DNA from 3 places in the Cupriavidus sp. USMAA2-4 genome. Region 3 is predicted to be linked to each of the others. Evidence: predicted binding sites of a transcription regulator. Region 3 holds the regulator's gene; each other region holds the start of a gene.
What was found. Region 3 encodes FNR, which switches genes on or off when oxygen is low (the NO sensors DNR and NnrR bind a similar motif). Its sites were predicted from a motif close to TTGATNNNNATCAA; they were not measured.
Positions count from the first base shown of each region.

Region 1: a site for FNR is predicted at 4,005-4,018, ahead of BKK79_RS05090 (fatty acid desaturase). Genes of this name have one in related genera too.
Region 2: a site for FNR is predicted at 2,635-2,648, ahead of BKK79_RS17655 (universal stress protein). Genes of this name have one in related genera too.

Region 1 is NZ_CP017748.1:1,145,132-1,151,467, reverse strand. It holds gene BKK79_RS05105 (urate hydroxylase PuuD) at 1-927, shown strand, start outside; gene BKK79_RS05100 (YXWGXW repeat-containing protein) at 1,187-1,621, opposite strand; gene BKK79_RS05095 (TMEM165/GDT1 family protein) at 1,781-2,356, opposite strand; yybP-ykoY riboswitch at 2,410-2,622, opposite strand; gene BKK79_RS05090 (fatty acid desaturase) at 2,728-3,864, opposite strand; gene guaD (guanine deaminase) at 4,081-5,406, opposite strand; gene BKK79_RS05080 (adenosine deaminase) at 5,478-6,336, opposite strand, start outside.
Region 2 is NZ_CP017748.1:3,959,289-3,965,624, reverse strand. It holds gene BKK79_RS17665 (diguanylate cyclase domain-containing protein) at 1-1,070, shown strand, start outside; gene BKK79_RS17660 (OmpA family protein) at 1,095-1,622, shown strand; gene BKK79_RS17655 (universal stress protein) at 1,654-2,481, opposite strand; gene BKK79_RS17650 (zinc-dependent alcohol dehydrogenase family protein) at 2,757-3,758, shown strand; gene BKK79_RS17645 (EAL domain-containing protein) at 3,889-6,336, shown strand, end outside.
Region 3 is NZ_CP017748.1:4,152,212-4,158,547, forward strand. It holds gene ccoG (cytochrome c oxidase accessory protein CcoG) at 1-1,363, shown strand, start outside; gene BKK79_RS18490 (hypothetical protein) at 1,486-1,704, shown strand; gene BKK79_RS18495 (hypothetical protein) at 1,701-1,946, shown strand; gene fnr (fumarate/nitrate reduction transcriptional regulator Fnr) at 2,022-2,747, opposite strand; gene BKK79_RS18505 (sulfite exporter TauE/SafE family protein) at 2,828-3,586, shown strand; gene BKK79_RS40415 (hypothetical protein) at 3,613-3,993, shown strand; gene scpB (SMC-Scp complex subunit ScpB) at 4,199-5,104, shown strand; gene rluB (23S rRNA pseudouridine(2605) synthase RluB) at 5,109-6,336, shown strand, end outside.

The sequences.
Region 1 (6,336 bases), 1.5 Mb from region 3:
TTTGCGCTGCTGGTGGTGCTGTACCTGTTCAATGCCAGCACCTTCCTGATCGACAAGAACGTGTTCGACATGTCGCCCGGCGCGGCGGTCGGCTTCGCGGTCTCGTACCTGCTGATCGGCTGGATCGTCTACGACTGCATCTGCCGCATCTTCGGCAAGAACGACGGGCTGGTGGGGGTGCTGGTGGCCCTGTACGTGGTGGCGGCGGCCTTCGTGGCCTGCCACGTATTCTCGGGCCGCGCGGCGTTCCTGCTGACCGGCGCGATGATCGCGACCATCATGAGCGCCAACGTACTGGTGTGGATCATCCCCGGCCAGCGCAAGGTGGTGGCAGCGCTCAAGGCAGGCCAGCCGGTGGATCCGATCCACGGCAAGCGCGGCAAGCAGCGCAGCGTGCACAACACGTATTTCACGCTGCCGGTGCTGTTCGCCATGCTGTCCAACCACTACAGCATGACCTACAGCTTCAAGTACAACTGGCTGGTGCTGGTGATGATCATGGCGGCGGGCGTCTTCATCCGCCAGTTCTTCATCCTCAAGCACAAGGGCAAGATCAACGTCGCCTGGCCCGCGGTGGGCGTGGCCCTGCTGGCCGGCGTGGCGGTGATGATCGCGCCGCAGCCGCGTCCCGCGGTGGCCGCCAGCGACGCCGACGGCGCCGCCAACCAGGTCAGCTTCGCCAAGGTGCAGGAGATCATCAACGCCCGTTGCGTGCAGTGCCACGCGGCCCAGCCGAAGATGATGCCGACCGCGGCCAAGGGGATCATGTTCGACTCGGCGGACGAGATCAAGTCGCACGCGCAGCTGATCTACCAGCAGGCGGTGCAGCAGAAGACGATGCCGCTGGGCAACGTCACGCAGATCACGGATGACGAGCGCGCGCTGCTGGGCCAGTGGTTCGAGGGCGGCGCCAAGACGGCGAACTGAAGGTGGCGGGCCGGCCCGGCGGGCCACAGCAGCCGGGTCGGCAGCGCCGACGCGCCAGGCGCGCGCCGCGAGGGCGCTGCTTGGCAGGAAGATCGGTGATCGACGGTCCGCCGGCCGTCCCCGCGTTCGCGCGGGGTGGCCGGCAGCAGGGCCGGAGAGGGTTTGAACGGGGCCTCGTGCCCCGTTTTTTTATGCCCGCAGCGGGCGTGCCGCAGGCGGCGGCACGCGGGCAGTACGCGAGCGGTACATTCAGCCAGGCTCAGCCGTGCCAGTGGCCCTTGACCCAGGCCCAGCCGCCGCCGGCCTCATAGCGCCACACCCAGTGGCCCGGCACCCAGAAGGCATGCGGCGTGGGCGCAACCGTGATCTGCTCGACGATCACCGGCGGCATCGGCGCCACCGGCTGCTCGACCCACTTGCCGTGCACCCACAGCCAGTCGTTGCCGGCCCACTTCCAGTGGCCGGGCACCCAGTTCCAGCCGTAGCCAGGGGCCGGGCCGCGGTCCTCGTGCACCGGTGCCGGCATGGCCCGCACGACCTGGTGCGGCGCCGGCTCGCGCACCACCACTGTGCGCTCGGTCACGCAGCCGCTCAGCGCGGCGGCGGCGGCCAGCGCGGCCAGGGCCGCCTGCGCGGCACGTGCGGCGCGCCGGCCGTGCATGGCCCGGCGCGGGCGTGTTGTCTGGTTCGACATCAATCCTTCTCCTCGTCAAGATTCGATCCGCCTGGGGCGGCGTGGCCGGCGGCCAGGCCGTTCCAGTGCTGCTTCCTTAACGGGCGAGGGGGAGGGCGGTGAGACAGCAAGTTGTAAGCGCACGTTTCCGCGCCGGCGGGGCCGGCGCGCGTGCCGCGCTCAGGCGCCGACGTCCAGCAGCGCCAGCACGCCCAGCACGACGAAGATGGCGGCGGCGATCTTGTGCACCAGTCCGATCGGCAGCTTGTCGGCGAAGCGGCCGCCCAGCAGCACGGCGGGCACGTTGGCCAGCATCATGCCGAAGGTGGTGCCGGCCACCACGGCCAGCACTTCGCCGCTGAAGCGCGCGCCGAGCGCCACGGTGGCGATCTGCGTCTTGTCGCCCATCTCGGCGAAGAAGAAGGCGACGATGGTGGTGCCGAGGATGCCGAGCGCGCCGCGCACCGGCTTGCCTTGCTCGACGTCGTCGAGCTTGTCGGGAATCAGGATCCAGGCCGCCATGGCGATGAAGCCCAGGCCCAGGATCCAGCGCAGCAGCGAGGGGCCGACCATATGGGTGATCCAGCCGCCGAGCGCGCCGGCCAGTCCATGGTTGACCAGGGTGGCGATCAGGATGCCGAGGATGATCGGCAGCGGGCGCCGGTAGCGCGCGGCCAGCACGAGCGACAGCAACTGCGTCTTGTCGCCCATTTCGGCGAGGGCGACGATACCTGTGGAGACGAGGAAGGCTTCCATTTTTCTTGAGATCACCGGGCCGGACGCATCTGCGAGATGCCAATGACGCACGCCTTCCCCGGCCCTGTCCGGAAAAGCGACGTCATCGGTCTCGCCAGGCCCTGGGCACGGGCCGCGCCGGATGGCAGGCCCTGGTCCCGGAAGCTGCGCACGCCATAACCGCAAGCGGTCAAGTCTGTTGACGTACGCCTCCGCGTTCCGGCTCCCGCATTGCGCGGGACGGTGACGGCGGAGCGGCTACTCCCCAATGGAAGTGCGGATTATAGCGTTGCCGTGGCGGGCAAGTCCACCGCCGCCGGCCGCGGTGCGGGCGCTCTGTCGTGCCGGCGCCATGGCCGGCGGGTGCCCCGCGCCGGCGCGTTCCCGTCGCTTCAGACGGGAACGGGCGAGTTCTCGCTGGTCTGGCGGCCGCGGAAGTCGGTCCAGCACAGCGCCTTGAAGTCATACAGCTTGCAGCGGCGTGCGGTGTCGAAGTACCAGCGCCAGAAGAAGTTCTGCACGATGATGCGGCCCGGCAGCGCGTGCTCGAGCACGGCCTGGGCACGCTTCAGGTGGTAGAGCGGCACGCTCATGTCCACGTGGTGGGCGGTGTGCTCCATGATGTGGTGCAGCGCGGCGCCGATGCCGTAGCGGAAACGCAGGTGCACGGTGGTCGAGACGAAGGGCTGGGCGCGCGTCCACATCGCCTTGGTCTCGTACCAGGCCACGCTGGCGTGGGTGTGGTGCACGTAGAGCACGAAGCCGACCGTGGCGTTCCAGACCAGGAAGGGCACGACGAAGCCCATCGTCAGCAGCATCCAGGCCGACTGGCCGGTGACCGCGGCCAGGGCCAGCAGCGCGCCGATCCAGGCCGCGCCGAAGGCGGCCACCAGCAGGCAGTCCCAGGTGAAGATGGCACGCCGGGACGGCATCTGGCGCTTGCTGGGGAAGAACAGCTTGAGCCACCAGATCTCGATCAGGTAGTACAGGCCGGGGCCGAGGCCGGTGCGGTAGACGCGCTCCAGCGCGCGGCGCCAGCGCGGCAGCGCGCGGTATTCCTCGAGCGAGTAGGGCGCCCACACGAAGTCGAAGCCCTTCAGGTTGGTGTAGCCGTGATGCACCACGTTGTGGCCGATCTCCCACAGGCTGTACGGTGTCAGCGAGGGCAGGAAGGTCAGCCGCCCGAGCCATTTGTTGAGGCCGCGCCGGGGCGTCAGGCTCTGGTGGCAGGCGTCGTGGCCGATGATGAACAGGCGGGCGATCATCAGGCCGGCCAGGATGCCCAGGCCGAGCTTGGCCGCCCAGTGCGGCGCCAGCACCACGCCGGCGAGGACTGCCAGGAACAGCGCGGTGTCGAGCAGGGTCAGCGCCAGCGGCAGTGGCGTGGTGCGCCGGCCCAGCGGGATCAGCCAGCCGCGGATGATCTTGCGCGAGGGCAGCGGCGCATCGGGCGCGATCGGCTCGGGCAGCGGTGCCTGCCGGCGCGCGCCGGGCGCCGGCGCGGCGGTGGTGTCGGGACAGGGCTCCATGGCCCGGGCTTGCAGCTTGGCGGTCATGCGGTTTTTCCAAGGTCGGTGACGCGCGGCGTGCGGCCGGGACCGGTCTTGGCCCGGCGCGCCGGCAGGCCGCGCGCGAAGCGACAGCTTAGTGGCCCTGCATGACGGCCGTGTTGACCGTGGTCAACAGGGGGCGGGCATGGCGCGGCGGCGGGGCGCCATGCCGCGACGAAGTGCCTTGGGCGTCTCTCAGACAGCCTCGCCCATCACATAGACCTGGTCGATGACACGGTCATCGCCCAGCATCGCGAAGGCGAACAACTGCTCTTCCAGCGTTTCGGAGCGGGCGCTGCGGCGTGCGATCAGCGGCGTGGCCTGCGGGTCGAGCACGATGAAGTCGGCCTCGCAGCCGGGCGTGAAGCTGCCGACGCGCTCGGACCAGCCTAGCGCGTCGGCGGCCGCGCGCGTGGCCAGGTAGAACATGCGCAGTGCGGTCAGGTAGTAGCCGCCCATGCGCGCCACCTTGTGCGCGGCGTTCATGGTGCGCAGCATGGAGAAGGAGGTGCCGCCGCCGACGTCGGTGGCCAGCGTGACATTGAGGCGGTTGGCGTCGGACTGGTGAAAGTCGTAGAAGCCGCTGCCGAGGAACAGGTTCGAGGTCGGGCAGTGCGCCACTGCGGCGCCGCTGTCGGCCAGGCGCCGGCGGTCGTCCTGGTCCAGGTAGATGGCGTGGCCGTAGAAGGCGCCGGGGCGCAGCAAGCCGTAGTGGTCGTAGACGTCCAGGTAGCTGCGCGCGTGCGGGAACAGTTCGGCGACCCATCTGACCTCGTCGCGGTTCTCCGCCACGTGGGTCTGGATGTAGGCGTCCGGGTAGGCGCGCGCCAGTTCCGCACAGGTGGCCAGCTGGGCCTCGCTCGAGGTCGGTGCGAAGCGCGGGGTGATGGCGTAGCCGAGGCGGCCTTTGCCGTGCCAGCGCGACAGCAGCTCGGCCGAGTCGCGCGCGCCGGATTCCGCGGTGTCGCGCAGGAATTCGGGGCAGTTGCGGTCCATCAGCACCTTGCCGGTGACCATGCGCAGGTTGCGCTGGTGGCTCTCGGCGAACAGCGCGTCGGCCGAGGCGGCGTGCACCGTGCTCCAGACCACCGCGCTGGTGGTGCCGTTGCGCAGCAGTTCCTCGGTGAAGAAGCCGGCCACGCCGCGCGCGTAGTCCGGGTCCTCGAAGCGGCGTTCCTCGGGGAAGGTATAGGTTTCCAGCCAGTGCAGCAGGCCTGGCGACGGCGAGGCGATGATGTCGGTCTGCGGAAAGTGGACGTGGGTGTCGATGAAGCCCGGCACGATCAGCTTGCCGCGGTGGTCGATCACTTCGGCGCCGGCAGGGATTTCCGCGGCCAGGCGGCCATGGTCGCCGGCGGCGACGATGCGGCCGTCGCGGATGATCAGCAGCCCGTCCTCCCAGTACTGATAGGCGTCCTCATGGAACTGCGGGTCGCGCTGGAAGTGCAGCACGCGGCCGCGCACGGCGCGGGTGGCCTGGCTCGCGTGGCTGGGGGAGGCGTTGGCGGGAGTGGTCGTCATGGGTTCGTCTCAGGGCCCGGCGGCGCGGGCCGCAGCCCTGGCACGCCGGTTGTTCTTGGATTGCGCCTCGCTCAGGCCGCGGCAGGCGTGGCGGGCGGGGAGCGCCAGAAGTGGTCCACTTCGGCGAGGAAGTCGGCCTTCTGCGCTGCGGGCAGGAAGGCCGCTTCGAAACTGTTGCGCGCCAGCTTGTGCGCGTCGGCCGCGTCCAGCGGCAGCGCCTCGAAGACGGCTTCCCAGTTGGCGTTCATGTAGCCGCCGAAGTAGGCGGGATCGTCCGAGTGCAGCGTGACGGCGACGCCGGCATCGAGCAGCCGCTTGAGGGAATGGTCGCGCAGGTCGGGATAGACCTTCAGCTTCTGGTTCGACAGCGGGCACACCGTCAGCGGCACGCGCTCGCGCGCGAGGCGCTCGACCAGCGCGGCGTCGTCGATGGCGCGCACACCGTGGTCGATGCGCTCCACCTTGAGCAGGTCGAGCGCGTCGCGCACGTAGTCGGCCGGGCCCTCCTCGCCGGCATGCGCCACCAGGTGCAGGCCCAGTTCGCGCGCGCGGGCGAACACGCGCGCGAACTTCTCGGGCGGGTTGCCGCGCTCGGACGAGTCCAGGCCGATGCCGACGAAGCGGTCGCGGAAGGGCAGAGCGGCCTCCAGCGTGGCGAAGGCGTCTTCCTCGCTGAGGTGGCGCAGGAAGCAGAGGATCAGGCTGCTGGAGAAATCGTATTCGGTGCGCGCCTGGGCCAGCGCATCGGCGATGCCGTCGATCACGGTCGAGACCGGCACGCCGCGCGCCGTATGCGTCTGCGGGTCGAAGAAGATCTCGGCATGGCGGACGTTGTCGGCCACCGCGCGGCGGACGTAGTCCATGGTCATGTCGAAGAAGTCTTCCTCGGTCAGCAGCACGCTGGCGCCGGCGTAGTAGATGTCGAGGAAG
Region 2 (6,336 bases), 190 kb from region 3:
ACGCGCTGGAGGCCCCGGTGGTGTTCAACGACAAGGCCGCCACCCGCGACGCCCTCGCGCTGATCGCCAGCGAGGACGTCGCCTATGCCAGCGTCTACGACCGCGGCGACCACCTGCTCGCCGAATGGCGGCGTCCCGATGCCCACCGGTTCTCGGGCCTCAGCCGGGCGATCGGCGAACTGCTGCTGGCGGAGCCGGTCGAGCAACCCATCCTGCATGATGCGCAGGCTGTGGGCTATCTGCGCCTGTCGGGGGATCCGGCCAACCTGCTCAGCTTCCTCGCCAGCGGCGCCTTCGGCCTGCTGGCCTGCCTGCTGCTCACCGCGGTCAGCGCCCACTATATGTCGCGCCGCATGCTGACGCACATCACCGAGCCGGTGCGCAACCTGATGCGGGTGGCACATGCGGTACGCTCGGATCGTGCCTTCGAGCAGCGCACCCCGCCCGCGCACATCGCCGAACTGCATGCGCTGGGAGAAGACTTCAACGGCCTGCTCGACGAACTGGAGGACTGGCAGAAGCAGTTGCAGCATGAGAACCGCTCGCTCGCCCACCAGGCCAGCCACGACGCGCTGACCGGACTGCTCAACCGGACGGCATTCGAGCAGGCGCTGGAGCGCACGCTGCGCGCGGTGCAGGCACAAGGACGGCACGCGGCCGTGCTGTACCTCGACAATGATGCCTTCAAGGACATCAACGACCGTTTCGGCCATGCCGCCGGCGACGAGGTACTGATCAGCGTGGCGGCCCGCGTGCGCGCCTGCCTGCGCGAAACGGACCTGGTGGCACGGCTCGGCGGCGACGAGTTCGCCGTGCTGCTGGCCCCGCTGCAGCGGCCGCAGGATGCGATCCGTGTGGTGGAGCACATCCTGTCGAGCCTGCGCGAGCCGATCATGCTGAAATCCGGCACATCGGTCACGGCCCCGGTCAGCATCGGCATCGCAACCTATCCGGCGCATGGCGGCACGGCGGAAGCCCTGCTGCGGGCGGCGGACGGCGCCATGTATGACGCCAAGCGCCGCTCGGGGGGCACCTGGCAAAGCGCCCCCCCGCCGGACGGCGCCGACTAGGGGAGAAGAAAAGGGAGGAGGGACGTGGGCACTGCACGAACCACCCGCAAGACCGCATCGGCGCATGCCTGCGCCCGCGCCGCGGCGGCACTGCTGCTAGCTGGCGCCCTGGCCCTGGCCGGCTGCCAGACCGCACCGTACCGCAAGCTCACCGCACAGCAGGTGGAAACGCTGCGGCAGCAGGGTTTCCACCTGACTGGCCTCGGCTGGGAACTGGACCTGTCGGAAAAGGTGCTGTTCGGCTTCGACGACGATGCGATCCCGCCCGAACGGCAAAGCAATCTGCGCAGGATCGGGCAGGCCTTGCTGGGCGCCGGCATCGACCATGTGCGGCTGGACGGCCATACCGACGACGCCGGCAGCACCGACTACAACCTGAAGCTCTCCTTGCGCCGCGCGCAGGCCATCGCCGGCGTGCTGGTGAGCGCGGGTTTCGCGCGCGACGATATCGAAGTGCGTGCCCTGGGCATGAGCCGGCCGGTGGCGGACAACCATACCCCCGAGGGCCGCGCACAGAATCGCCGCGTCGCGATCATCGTCACGGTCGACTGAGCACGGCGACGCCCGCGGTGGCGCCGGCGGCTCAATGCGACATCAACAGCGGCACCTCGGCGTGCCGCATCAATACCCGGGTGGCGCCCCCCATCACCAGTTCCCGCACACGCGAGTGGCCATAGCCACCGGCCACCAGCAGATCGGCGTGCAGATGGCCGACGGCGCGCAGCAGCGCGGGGCCGACCGCCTCCTGCGTCGGCACCGGCACCAGTTCGGCGCGGATCCCGTGCCGCGCCAGGTACGCGGCCAGTCCATCGCCCTGTGCCACGCCGCGCCCCTCCGGATCGACCGAGACCAGGCTGATCCGCTGCGCGCGCCTGAGCAAGGGCAGCGCATCGGCGACCGCGCGGGCTGCCTCGCGCCGGCCATCCCAGGCCACCGCAACATGGCGCGCCTCGACGCGGCGCACCTGCGGCGGCAGCACCAGCACCGGCCGGCCGGCATTCAGCAGCACGTACTCGGCAGTCTGCGCCGCCAGCACCGGCGCCAGGTCGGGCACCGGCGGACGCGCCACCAGGATGATGTCGGCCAGCCGGCCCTGCAAGGCCAGAGCCCAGCCAGGATCCTCGGCCAGCAGCATGTGGGCACAGCTTAGGCCGGGCGCTGCCTGTGCCACGATGCGGCGCAGGCGTTCCTCGTCCGCCGCGCGGCGCTGCTGCTGGCGCTGCTCGGCCTGGGCGGCATAGCGGCCGGCTTCCTCACCCGCGCCCCGGAACGGATCGGGACGGAAACCCGTGGCCGTCACGCCGACCACGTGCCCATCGCCTCCCAGGGCAGCCAGTGCGGCCGCTGCCTCGATGCGCGCGTCGCCGCCCTCGTCGTCGCCCATTTCCACCAGCACCGTCTTGAAGTCCATGTCGCCACCTCTCGGATGAAGTATCGGCGTGTTGCGCAGATCGCCCGCGAGTCCGGCGGGCCGGTACCCCGATCATAGCGCCGGACCGGCCCGACCCAGCCCGGCCGCCCCACGCAAAGGGGGATAGCATGGCAAAGCGGCCGGCACAGCACCTTGATACCGATCAAGCAGCCTGGCCCGGTGCCCGCCATACTGGATGCACGCCTGCGGCCCGTCCGCACCGATCCTGCCGTGCCCGCCGGGCATGAGCCGACATGTCCTCACCGGAGCCCGCCATGCCGCAAACCATGCGTGCCATGATCTTCGATGGCAGCAGCCCGCTGCTGCATCCGCGCGACGTACCGGTGCCGGAGCCGGGGCCGGGCGAACTGCGCATCGCCGTCAGTACCTGCGGCGTGTGCCGCACCGACCTGCACGTGGTGGACGGCGACCTGCCGCACCCCAAGCCGGCACTGATCCCGGGGCACGAGATCGTCGGCCGGGTCGAGTCCCTGGGCAGCGGCGTCAGCGGCTTCCAGGCAGGACAGCGCGTGGGCGTGCCCTGGCTCGGCCATACCTGCGGGCACTGCCCGTTCTGCCTCGCCCAGCGCGAGAACCTGTGTGACGCGCCGCGATTCACCGGCTACACACGCGATGGCGGCTATGCGGAATATGCCATCGCCGACAGCCGCTATTGCTTCGCCCTGCCGGACGCCTATGACGATGAACACGTGGCGCCGCTGCTGTGCGCCGGCCTGATCGGCTACCGCACCTTGCGCCTGGCCGGCGAAGCGGCGCGCCTCGGCATCTACGGCTTCGGCGCTGCCGCCCACGTGGTCGCCCAGATCGCGGTCGCACAGGGGCGAGAGGTATTTGCCTTCACGCGCCCGGGGGACCAGGCCGCGCAGCAGCTCGCGCGCGAGACCGGTTGCCGCTGGGCGGGCGCCAGCGGCGAGGCGCCGCCCGCCGTCCTGGATGCCGCCCTGATCTTCGCACCGGTCGGCGCGCTGGTGCCGCTCGCCCTGGGCGCAGTGGCGAAGGGCGGCACGGTGGTCTGCGGGGGCATCCACATGAGCGACCTGCCGGCCTTCCCCTACCGCCTGCTGTGGGAGGAGCGGCGCCTGCTCTCCGTCGCCAACCTGACGCGGGCGGATGGCATCGACCTGATGCGGCTGGCCGCCGCCATCCCACTGCGCACCCACACCACGCTCTACCCGCTGGAGCAAGCCAACGCGGCGCTGGCAGACCTGCGCGACGGCCGCCTTGCCGGCGCGGCCGTGCTGGACATCGGCCATTGAGCCGACCGGCGCTCCGGCCCGGGACGAGTCCCGGCCATTCCCACCGGCCGTGCCCATGGCATATACTCGGCCGGCGCAGCCATGTCGCGGCGCAGGAATCCCAACGCAACCGTGCGGAGAACGGACCAAGATGCAATGTCAGGCGCTAGGGCAAGCAGCGCTCGAACAGGCCGTCGACGCTGTGGTCGTGGTCGACGCCGAGGGGCGTGTGGTGCTCTTCAATGCCGCGGCGCAGGCCTTGTGGGAATGCATCCGTGCCGAAGCGATCGGCCGCGCCGCCGCGGAGCTGGGCCTGCCGCCCGAGGGTGGCAATGGCGCCGTGCCACCGGTGCTGCAGCGCCCGCCCCAGGACGGCGGCAGGCTCGCCGTTCGCCTGCATACCTCCCGCCTCGATAGCGGCGAGCTGGCCTATTTCGCCGCGCCCGACGACGGTGGCCGCGCGTCCGCCCTTTCCTCGGCCTATCTCGATCACGCCGGCAACCCTGTCCTGTTCCTCGACCTGGACGGCTATGTCAGCCACGTCAACCGCGCCTTCACCAGTGTCTTCGGACTGCAGCGCCACCAGGCGGTCGGGCGCCGCGCGCTGGACCTGATGCGCCCCGCCCGCACCAGCGAAGCGCATCTGGCGCAGATGCTGGACGAACTCAGGCAGGGCACGATGCTGCACCGCGAAGCCCTGCTCGCCGACCGCCATGGCCGGCCCCGCTGGTTCGCCACGGCAATCAACCCGCTGCGGCAGGCCGACGGCGCGATCACGGGCGCCATCTGCACGCTGACGGACATCAGCGACACCAAATTGCGTGACACCATCCAGCGCAAGGCACTGGAGGCCTTGGCCAAGGACGTGTCCAGCGCAGAGATGATGGACAGCCTGTGCCGGCAGATCGAAGCGGTGTCCCCTGGGGTTCTGGTCAGCGTGGTCCGCATCGCCGACGGCAGGCTGCGCACCCTGGCAGCTCCCGGACTGCCCGCGGCATGCGTGAGCCGGATCGACGGACTGGAGATCGGGCCGACGGTGGGCTCCTGCGGCACTGCCGCCCACTTCGGCAAGCCGGTGCTGGTCACCGACATCGCCAGCGACCCCTTGTGGGCCGCCTACCGGGACCTGGTCCTGCCGCACGGCCTGAAGGCCTGCTGGTCGACGCCGATCAAGACCTACGACGGTCAGGTCGCCGGCGTGTTCGCGCTGTATTTCCACGAATGCCGGGGTCCCGACGCGCTGCACCGCAGCCTGGTCGACGTGGGCACCTACCTGTGCGCGCTGGCGCTCGAACGCGACGCCGCGCGCGAACGCATCGAGCGCCTGGCCTACTACGATCCGCTGACCGGACTGCCCAACCGCCAGTTGCTGCTGGCACGCCTCGACGATGCGGTGGCGTCGGCACGAGCCACGGGGCAGGCGCTGGCCGTGCTGTTCATCGATATCGACGACTTCAAGCGGGTCAACGAAGCCGACGGGCATGCCATGGGCGACCGGGTGCTCGGCAACGTGGCGGCGCGCCTGGCCGGCGTGGTCGGCCAGGCCGGCACGATCGGCCGCCTGGGCGGCGACGAATTCGGCGTGGTCCTGCCGGACCATGACCTGGCCCGCGCCAAGGCGCTGGCCGAGGCGCTGCTGGCTGCCCTGGCTGCGCCCCCCGCCGGCGGCGGGCAAGCCCTGCCCGCCTCGGCCAGCATCGGCGCCAGCGCGCTCAGCGGCAGCGGTTGCGACGGCCCGACCCTGCTCAAGCAGGCAGACCTGGCCATGTACCAGGCCAAGAAGGGTGGCGGCCACCAGATCGGCATCTACGATGTGGCGGTGGCGCGGCGCCTGGCCGAGCATCGTGAGCTGGCCACCGAGCTGCGCGCCGCGCTGGCAAACGGCACGCTGCAGCAGTACTACCAGCCGCAGATACAGCTGGCCGACGGCCGGCTGTGCGCCGTCGAGGCACTGGCGCGCTGGTTCCACCCGCAACGGGGAGAGATCACGCCCTCCCGCTTCATCCCGCTGGCCGAGGAGGAGGGCCTGATCACCGCGCTGGGCAAGTGGGCGATCGAGGCCGCCTGCGCACAGCTGGCGCAGTGGCGCGCGGCCGGCGTCGGCGTACCGCGCATCTCAGTCAACCTGTCGCCGATCGACCTGCGCGATCCCGCGCTGCCCGGCCGCATCGAGCAGACCCTGGCGCGTCACGGGCTGGTGCCGGCGGACCTGATCATCGAGATCACGGAAAGCGTATTCCTCGAGCATTCGGCCGGCACCGGTGCCAGCGTCGCGGCCCTGCGGCGGCTCGGCGTCCCGCTCTCGATCGACGACTTCGGCACCGGCTTCTCGACGCTGAGCCGGCTGATGCGCCTGCCGGTGGACGAGATCAAGCTGGACCGCTCCTTCCTTGTCTCGCTGGAAACGAGCGCGGAAGCCCGCACGCTGGTGGAAGCCGTGATCCGCATCGGACGCAGCCTCGACCTGACCGTGGTGGCGGAGGGTGTCAGCAGCACCTTCCAGCACCGCTTCCTGGCCACCCACGGTTGCCAGGTCGGGCAAGGCTTCCTGTTCTCGCGCGCGGTTCCGGCCACTGCGGTGGCGGCATGGCCTGCCCAG
Region 3 (6,336 bases):
CTACCCGCGCTCGGTCAGCGGTGCCTTCTCGAACTGGCGCGTCTGGCTCGTGCTGCTGACGCAGCTGATCTACTACGGTACGCCGTGGCTGCAGTGGAACGGGCGCCAGGCGGTGCTGTTCGACCTGGGCGCGCGCAAGTTCTATATCTTCGGGCTGGTGCTGTGGCCGCAGGACGTGATCTACCTGAGCGTGCTGCTGGTGATCTCGGCGCTGGCCCTGTTCCTGTTCACCGCCATCGCCGGCCGGCTGTTCTGCGGCTATGCCTGTCCGCAGACGGTCTATACCGAGATCTTCATGTGGATCGAGCGGCATGTCGAAGGCGATCGTTTCGCCCGCATCCGCCTCGACGGCGATCCGTGGTCGCTGCGCAAGCTGCGCATCAAGGCGACCAAGCATCTGCTGTGGATCGTGGTGGCGCTGTGGACCGGTTTCACCTTTATCGGCTATTTCGCGCCGATCCGCGAGCTGGGCGGGCAGGTGGCTGCGTTCGCGCTCGGGCCCTGGCAGGCCTTCTGGATGCTGTTCTACGCCTTCGCCACGTGGGGCAACGCGGGCTTCATGCGTGAGCAGGTGTGCAAGTACATGTGTCCCTACGCGCGCTTCCAGAGCGTGATGGTGGACCGCGACACCTTTGTCGTCACCTACGACAGCGGCCGCGGCGACCCGCGCGGCAGCCGCTCGCGCAAGGCCGACCACCGCGCCGCTGGGCTTGGCGACTGCGTCAATTGCAGCATCTGCGTGCAGGTCTGCCCGACCGGCATCGACATCCGCGACGGCTTGCAGTACGAGTGCATCGGCTGCGGCGCCTGCATCGATGCCTGCAACCAGGTGATGGACAAGATGGACTACCCGCGCGGGCTGATCCGCTACACGTCGGAGAACGCGATGCGCAAGGGCTGGTCGGCCCAGGCGACGCGCAAGCGCCTGCTGCGTCCGCGCGTGATGATCTATTCGGCGATCTGGCTGGCACTGCTGGCGGGCTTCGCCATCTCGCTGTCACTGCGCACGCCGCTGAAGGTGGATATCATCCGCGACCGCGGCAGCCTCGGGCGCGAAGTCGAGGGGCGCTGGGTGGAGAACGTCTACCGCCTGCAGCTGATCAATACTAGCGAGGCGCCGATGCAGTTCACCATCCGCGCCGACAGTGCGGAACTCGGCAAGCTGCGCGTGGAGTCCGACGGGGCGACCGGCGAACTCGCACCGACCTCGAACCGCCTGCTGGCCATCCGCGTGCGCGTGCCGCTCGAGCAGGCGCGGCAGGGCACGCACAAGATCCGCGTGACGGTGCAGGGCGGCCAGGAGGAGGGGCATGTCGTCGAGGTGAACCAATCGACCAGTTTCATCGTGCCGCGCGACCTGTAGGGCGTGCGGAGGGGATTGCCGCAGGGCAGACAAGCGGGGCGGCCACGATGCCGCCGTGCGTAACAGCAAGGAGCGAAGCCATGCAAGGACCCGCCCGACAATCATTGACGGACGCCGGCACGATGCAGCAGGCCGTGCGGCCGTGGTGGAAGGAACCCTGGCCCTGGCTGCTGATGAGCGGGCCGCTGGCGGCGATGGCCGCCTGCGGCGTGACCATCTGGCTGGCGATGACGCATCCCGACAAGCCGATCGAGGAGGGCGTCAGCCGGCACGGGCTGGTGGTCGAGCGGCAGGGCGCGGCGCGGGCAGTGTCCGGCGCGACAGCCACGGAGCGGCCATGAGACTGCGCTGGCTGATGTGGGTCCTGTGGCCGGCCTTCCTGGTCGCCGGTGTGGCAACCGCCGCGGTGTTCTCGCTGGTGGATCCAAGCGATCTCAGGCTGTTCGGGCGGCCGGTCGAGGCCTCGCGCGAGGCGGTCTACACCATCGGCTTCCTGCTGGCCTGGCTGCTGTGCTCGCTGTCGAGCGCCCTGACCTTTTATACGATGCCGGTGCGCCTCGGCGATACCGACGAACTGGAGTAGGGGATGCGCGCAGGCCGAAGGGCTGGGCAGAACGGGGCCTGTCGAAGGCGCCGGATGCCTGCGCCCTCGGCTTGGTCAGCAGCTCTTGCCGTAGATCTGCTTGATGCCGGGTACGTCGACCAGCTTGACGTGGCGCTGGCGGATCTGGATCAGCCCGGCCTCGGCGAAGCGCGAGAACAGGCGGCTGACGGTTTCCAGCTTGAGGCCGAGATAACTGCCGATTTCCTCCCGGCTCATGCGCAGCACGAACTCGGTCGACGAGTAGCCGCGTTCCGACAGGCGCTCGGACAGGTTGACCAGGAAGGCGGCCAGGCGCTCCTCGGCGCGCATGGAGCCGAGCGTCAGCAGCATGACCTGGTCCTGCGTGATCTCCTTGCTCATCATGCGCAGGAACTGCTGCTGCAGCGACGGCACGGTGGTCGACAGGGTCTGCAGGTCGTTGAAGCGCATCACGCAGACCTCGGTGTCTTCCAGTGCGGTAGCATCCGACGCGTGCTGCATCTCGCCGAGGCCGTCGAGTCCGACGACTTCGCCCGGCAGGTGGAAGCCGGTGATCTGCGAGCGCCCGTCTTCCATCGTCACGTGTGTCTTCAGGGTGCCGAAGCGCACCGCGTAGACTGCGCTCAGGGGTTCGCCGAGCCGGTAGAGCGTCTCGCCCTTGTGGACTCGCACGCGTTCCTTCACCAGCGAGTCGATCTTTTCGATGTCGTTGCGGTTCATGCCGACCGGCACGCACAGGTGTCCGAGCGAGCAGGACGAGCAACGGGGCGACATCGCGGTGACGGGGATGGAATTGAGCAAGCCGGGGCCTATTGTCGTTGAGCTGCGAGGGCGCAATTTCTGCATTTTACTGTGTGAAGGCATCCGAAGGGGAGCGAAAGTTGACTGCGGCGGTCTTTTTCAGTGTTTTTCTGCTGGCCTTGCTGGGTGGCGTGCACTGCGCAGCCATGTGCGGCGGCATTGCACTGGCGGTCGAGCGGCCGCAGGCGGAAGCGCCGGTCGTCGTGCTGCGCAGGCCGCGGGACTGGTTGCGTGAACAGTTATCCATGCATGCGGGGCGGGTGGTGACTTACATGCTGCTCGGTGCCGCGCTGGGCGCGGTCGGCGCCGGTGCCTGGCGAGCCCAATACCTGCCGCTGCAGCGCGGCCTGTTTGCCGCTGGCAGCATGGTCCTGCTGGGCACCGGCCTGTGGCTGCTGGCCGGGCGCGCGCCGCAGTTCGCCGCGCTGGAGCGCTTGGTGGCGCGTGGGGCCGGAGCCCTGGCAGGCCGCCTCCGCGGGCGGCGCGCCGGTGCCCCGTCCGCCCCGATTCAGGTCCGCCCGCGCTTGCTCAGGCGTTTCGGCATCGGTCTGGCGTGGGGGCTGGTGCCGTGCGGCATGGTTTACGGTGCGCTCACCCTATCGTTGCTTGCCGGCAACGCGTTGTCGGGGGCCTTGCTGATGGGGGTATTCGGTCTCGGGACCTTGCCCAACCTGCTGATGTTGTCCGGCCTGTCCGGCGCGTTGCGCGGCTGGTCGCGCCGGCCCTGGGTGCGCGTCGGTGCCGGCGTGGCAGTGATGGGGTTTGGTGCGGCCGGGCTTGTGCGGGCGGCGATGTTGCCGCACACGCTCGCCGCACACGGCTTCTGTGTGGTGTTCTGAAGGGGGTTCTTCTGTTTTGGTGATGCGTGAGGCACTTTGTCGGGTGTGCCGAAGGCGCCGCGCTGGTGATCGGCGGTTGCAGCGCCGGGCCGGAATGCCCTACAATCGGCAGCATTGCAGTATCTATCGCGCTGGCGCTGCCGCGCGCATGGCCGGGCAACTCGAACGGCCGTCCTGAGGCCAGTCCGGGCAGAATGTTGCTGACGGACGTAGCCACCTCGCAGCAAGCCATGCCGGTTGACAAGATCTCCGGTTCAAAAGACCGGCTGGGCGTTGCGCGACGGGAGGTGCGCAACACCGTGCGGATGACTGCATCGTTCTTGCGGCGGAAGGGGTTGGACCCGTTCGCGCCGATCCGCCGCTCCAGAAGGGCGGTGCAACGCAAGAGGCCTTTCGGCCGGCGCTGAGGCCGGCAGCAGGGCAATTCTCCGCCGGACTGACCCGGCAACCCGAAGCAGAATAAGATGGGCGCGCGGCTTTCATGCGGACGGCATGCCGGCCGGCCGCGCAATGAGATGGCGATGGCGCTTCGGCCTCGCTGGATCCGAAATCCCCGAATCCTCCGGCGGTCCGCCGGGGGCAGGTGCAAAGACAGGCTGCACACATCCGTATATGAATACCCAAGAGGCGAAAATCGTCCTCGAGACTGCGTTGATCTGCGCGCAGGAGCCCTTGCGCGTGGCGGAACTGCGACGGTTGTTCGCCGATGAGGTGGCTGCCGACACCATCCGCGTGCTGCTGGACGAGTTACGTCTGGATTGGCGTGATCGGGGCGTGGAACTGGTGGCGCTGGCCAGTGGCTGGCGTTTCCAGAGCCGGCCCGGCATGCGCGAATACCTCGATCGCCTGAATCCGGAGAAGCCGCCGAAATACTCGCGCGCGGTGATGGAGACGCTGGCGATCATCGCGTACCGGCAGCCGGTAACCCGCGGCGACATCGAAGAGATCCGCGGGGTGACCGTCAGCACGGAGGTGATCAAGCGGCTCGAGGACCGCGAATGGATCGAAGTGATCGGCCATCGCGATGTGCCAGGGCGACCCGCGCTGTACGCGACCACCAAGGCTTTCCTCGATGATCTCGGCTTGCGTACCCTGGACGAGTTGCCCCAGCTGGAGGATGCGCAAGCGCAGATCCAGGCGGCCTTGCTGGACCAGCAGGCCATTGACTTCGAGTCGCTTGGCCAGGCCGGCGTGCCCGCCGGGCAGGATGCGGAGGGGCAATTGGCCCTGGATGGCATGACGGTCGCCGAGGCCGGCCGTGTCGCCGGCGGCCTGGCGCCGGCGACGCTTACCGAGGCGATCATCGAAGCCGCACCTGGGCAGGTTCCCGCCGGGTTTGACGCCGTTCCCCAGGCTGTGCGGCAGATACCTGAGCCAGCCAGCCATGCCGCCGAGGCGTCCGCGCGGACGCCGGCCGACGGCGTACCCGATACCGAGACCGCATCCGCCCAGCCGGCCGATGCTCTCACGCCGGCAGACGGCGAGCGCGATGCGCGCGACGAGCGCCTGCCTAACTGAACCCATGCAACATCCGATTGTGAATACTTTGTCCGATTCTGTAGAGCAAGACGTCCGCCACGCGGATGCGCCGGGCAGCGATGCCGGCAGTGCGGCCGAGTCCGGCGCATCTCCCGAGGGCGGCGCACGCCGCAAGGGCCTGCGGCGCGGCTTGCGCAATCTGGTGGCGAGCCGCCGCCAGGCGGCGCAGGATCGAGAGGCCGGCCGTGGCGCGGCGCCCGAAGGCGGCGATGCCGCGCCTGGCGAGCCTGCGCCGGCGGCGTCGGCTCAAGGCGGCAAGTCGGCAGGGCGCAGCCGCGGCAAGCGCAAGGCTGCAGCGGTCGACGCGGAAGCCGAGGCCATCCGTGCCGAAGCGGCACAGGCTGCGCCGGGCCAGGACGGGCAGCCGGTGCCGGCCGCGCCGGGTGGCCGCGAAGGTGGTGCGCGCAAGCGCAGGCCGGGACAAGGCCAGCAGGGGCGGGCGGCAAAGCCGGCCGGCGAGTCGGCCAAGGCCGGCGGCCGCCCGCAGGCCAAGGGCAAGGCCACGCAGCCGCGTCAGGGCGCGTCCAAGGGTACTGGCAGCCCCGACGATCTGTTCCGCTTCGTGATCTCGGACCAGTTCGACCAGGAAGAGACCGTGGTGCCGCGCACCAAGGCGAAGCCGGTGCGCGAACTGTCGGCCGACGATGATGCGCCCAAGCTGCACAAAGTGCTGGCCGATGGCGGGCTGGGTTCGCGCCGCGAGATGGAAGAACTGATCCTGCAGGGGCGCGTGTCGGTCAATGGCCTGCCGGCCCATATCGGCCAGCGCATCCTGCCGACCGACCAGGTCCGCGTCAATGGCAAGCTGATTGCCCGCAAGATTTCGAGCAAGCCGCCGCGCGTGCTGCTCTACCACAAGCCGTCCGGCGAGATCGTTAGTCAGTCGGATCCGGAAGGCCGCCCGACCGTGTTCGACAACCTGCCGCGCATGAAGACCGGCAAGTGGGTCGCGGTCGGCCGCCTGGACTTCAACACGGAAGGCCTGCTGATCTTCACCACCTCCGGGGACATCGCCAACCGCTTCATGCATCCGCGCTACGGCGTCGAGCGCGAGTACGCGGTGCGCACGCTGGGTGAGCTGGCCGAGTCCGATCGCCAGCGGCTGCTGCACGGCATCCAGCTCGACGACGGTGAGGCGAGCTTCCTGCGCATCGCTGATGGCGGCGGCGAGGGCATCAACCGCTGGTACCACGTGGCCCTGACCGAGGGGC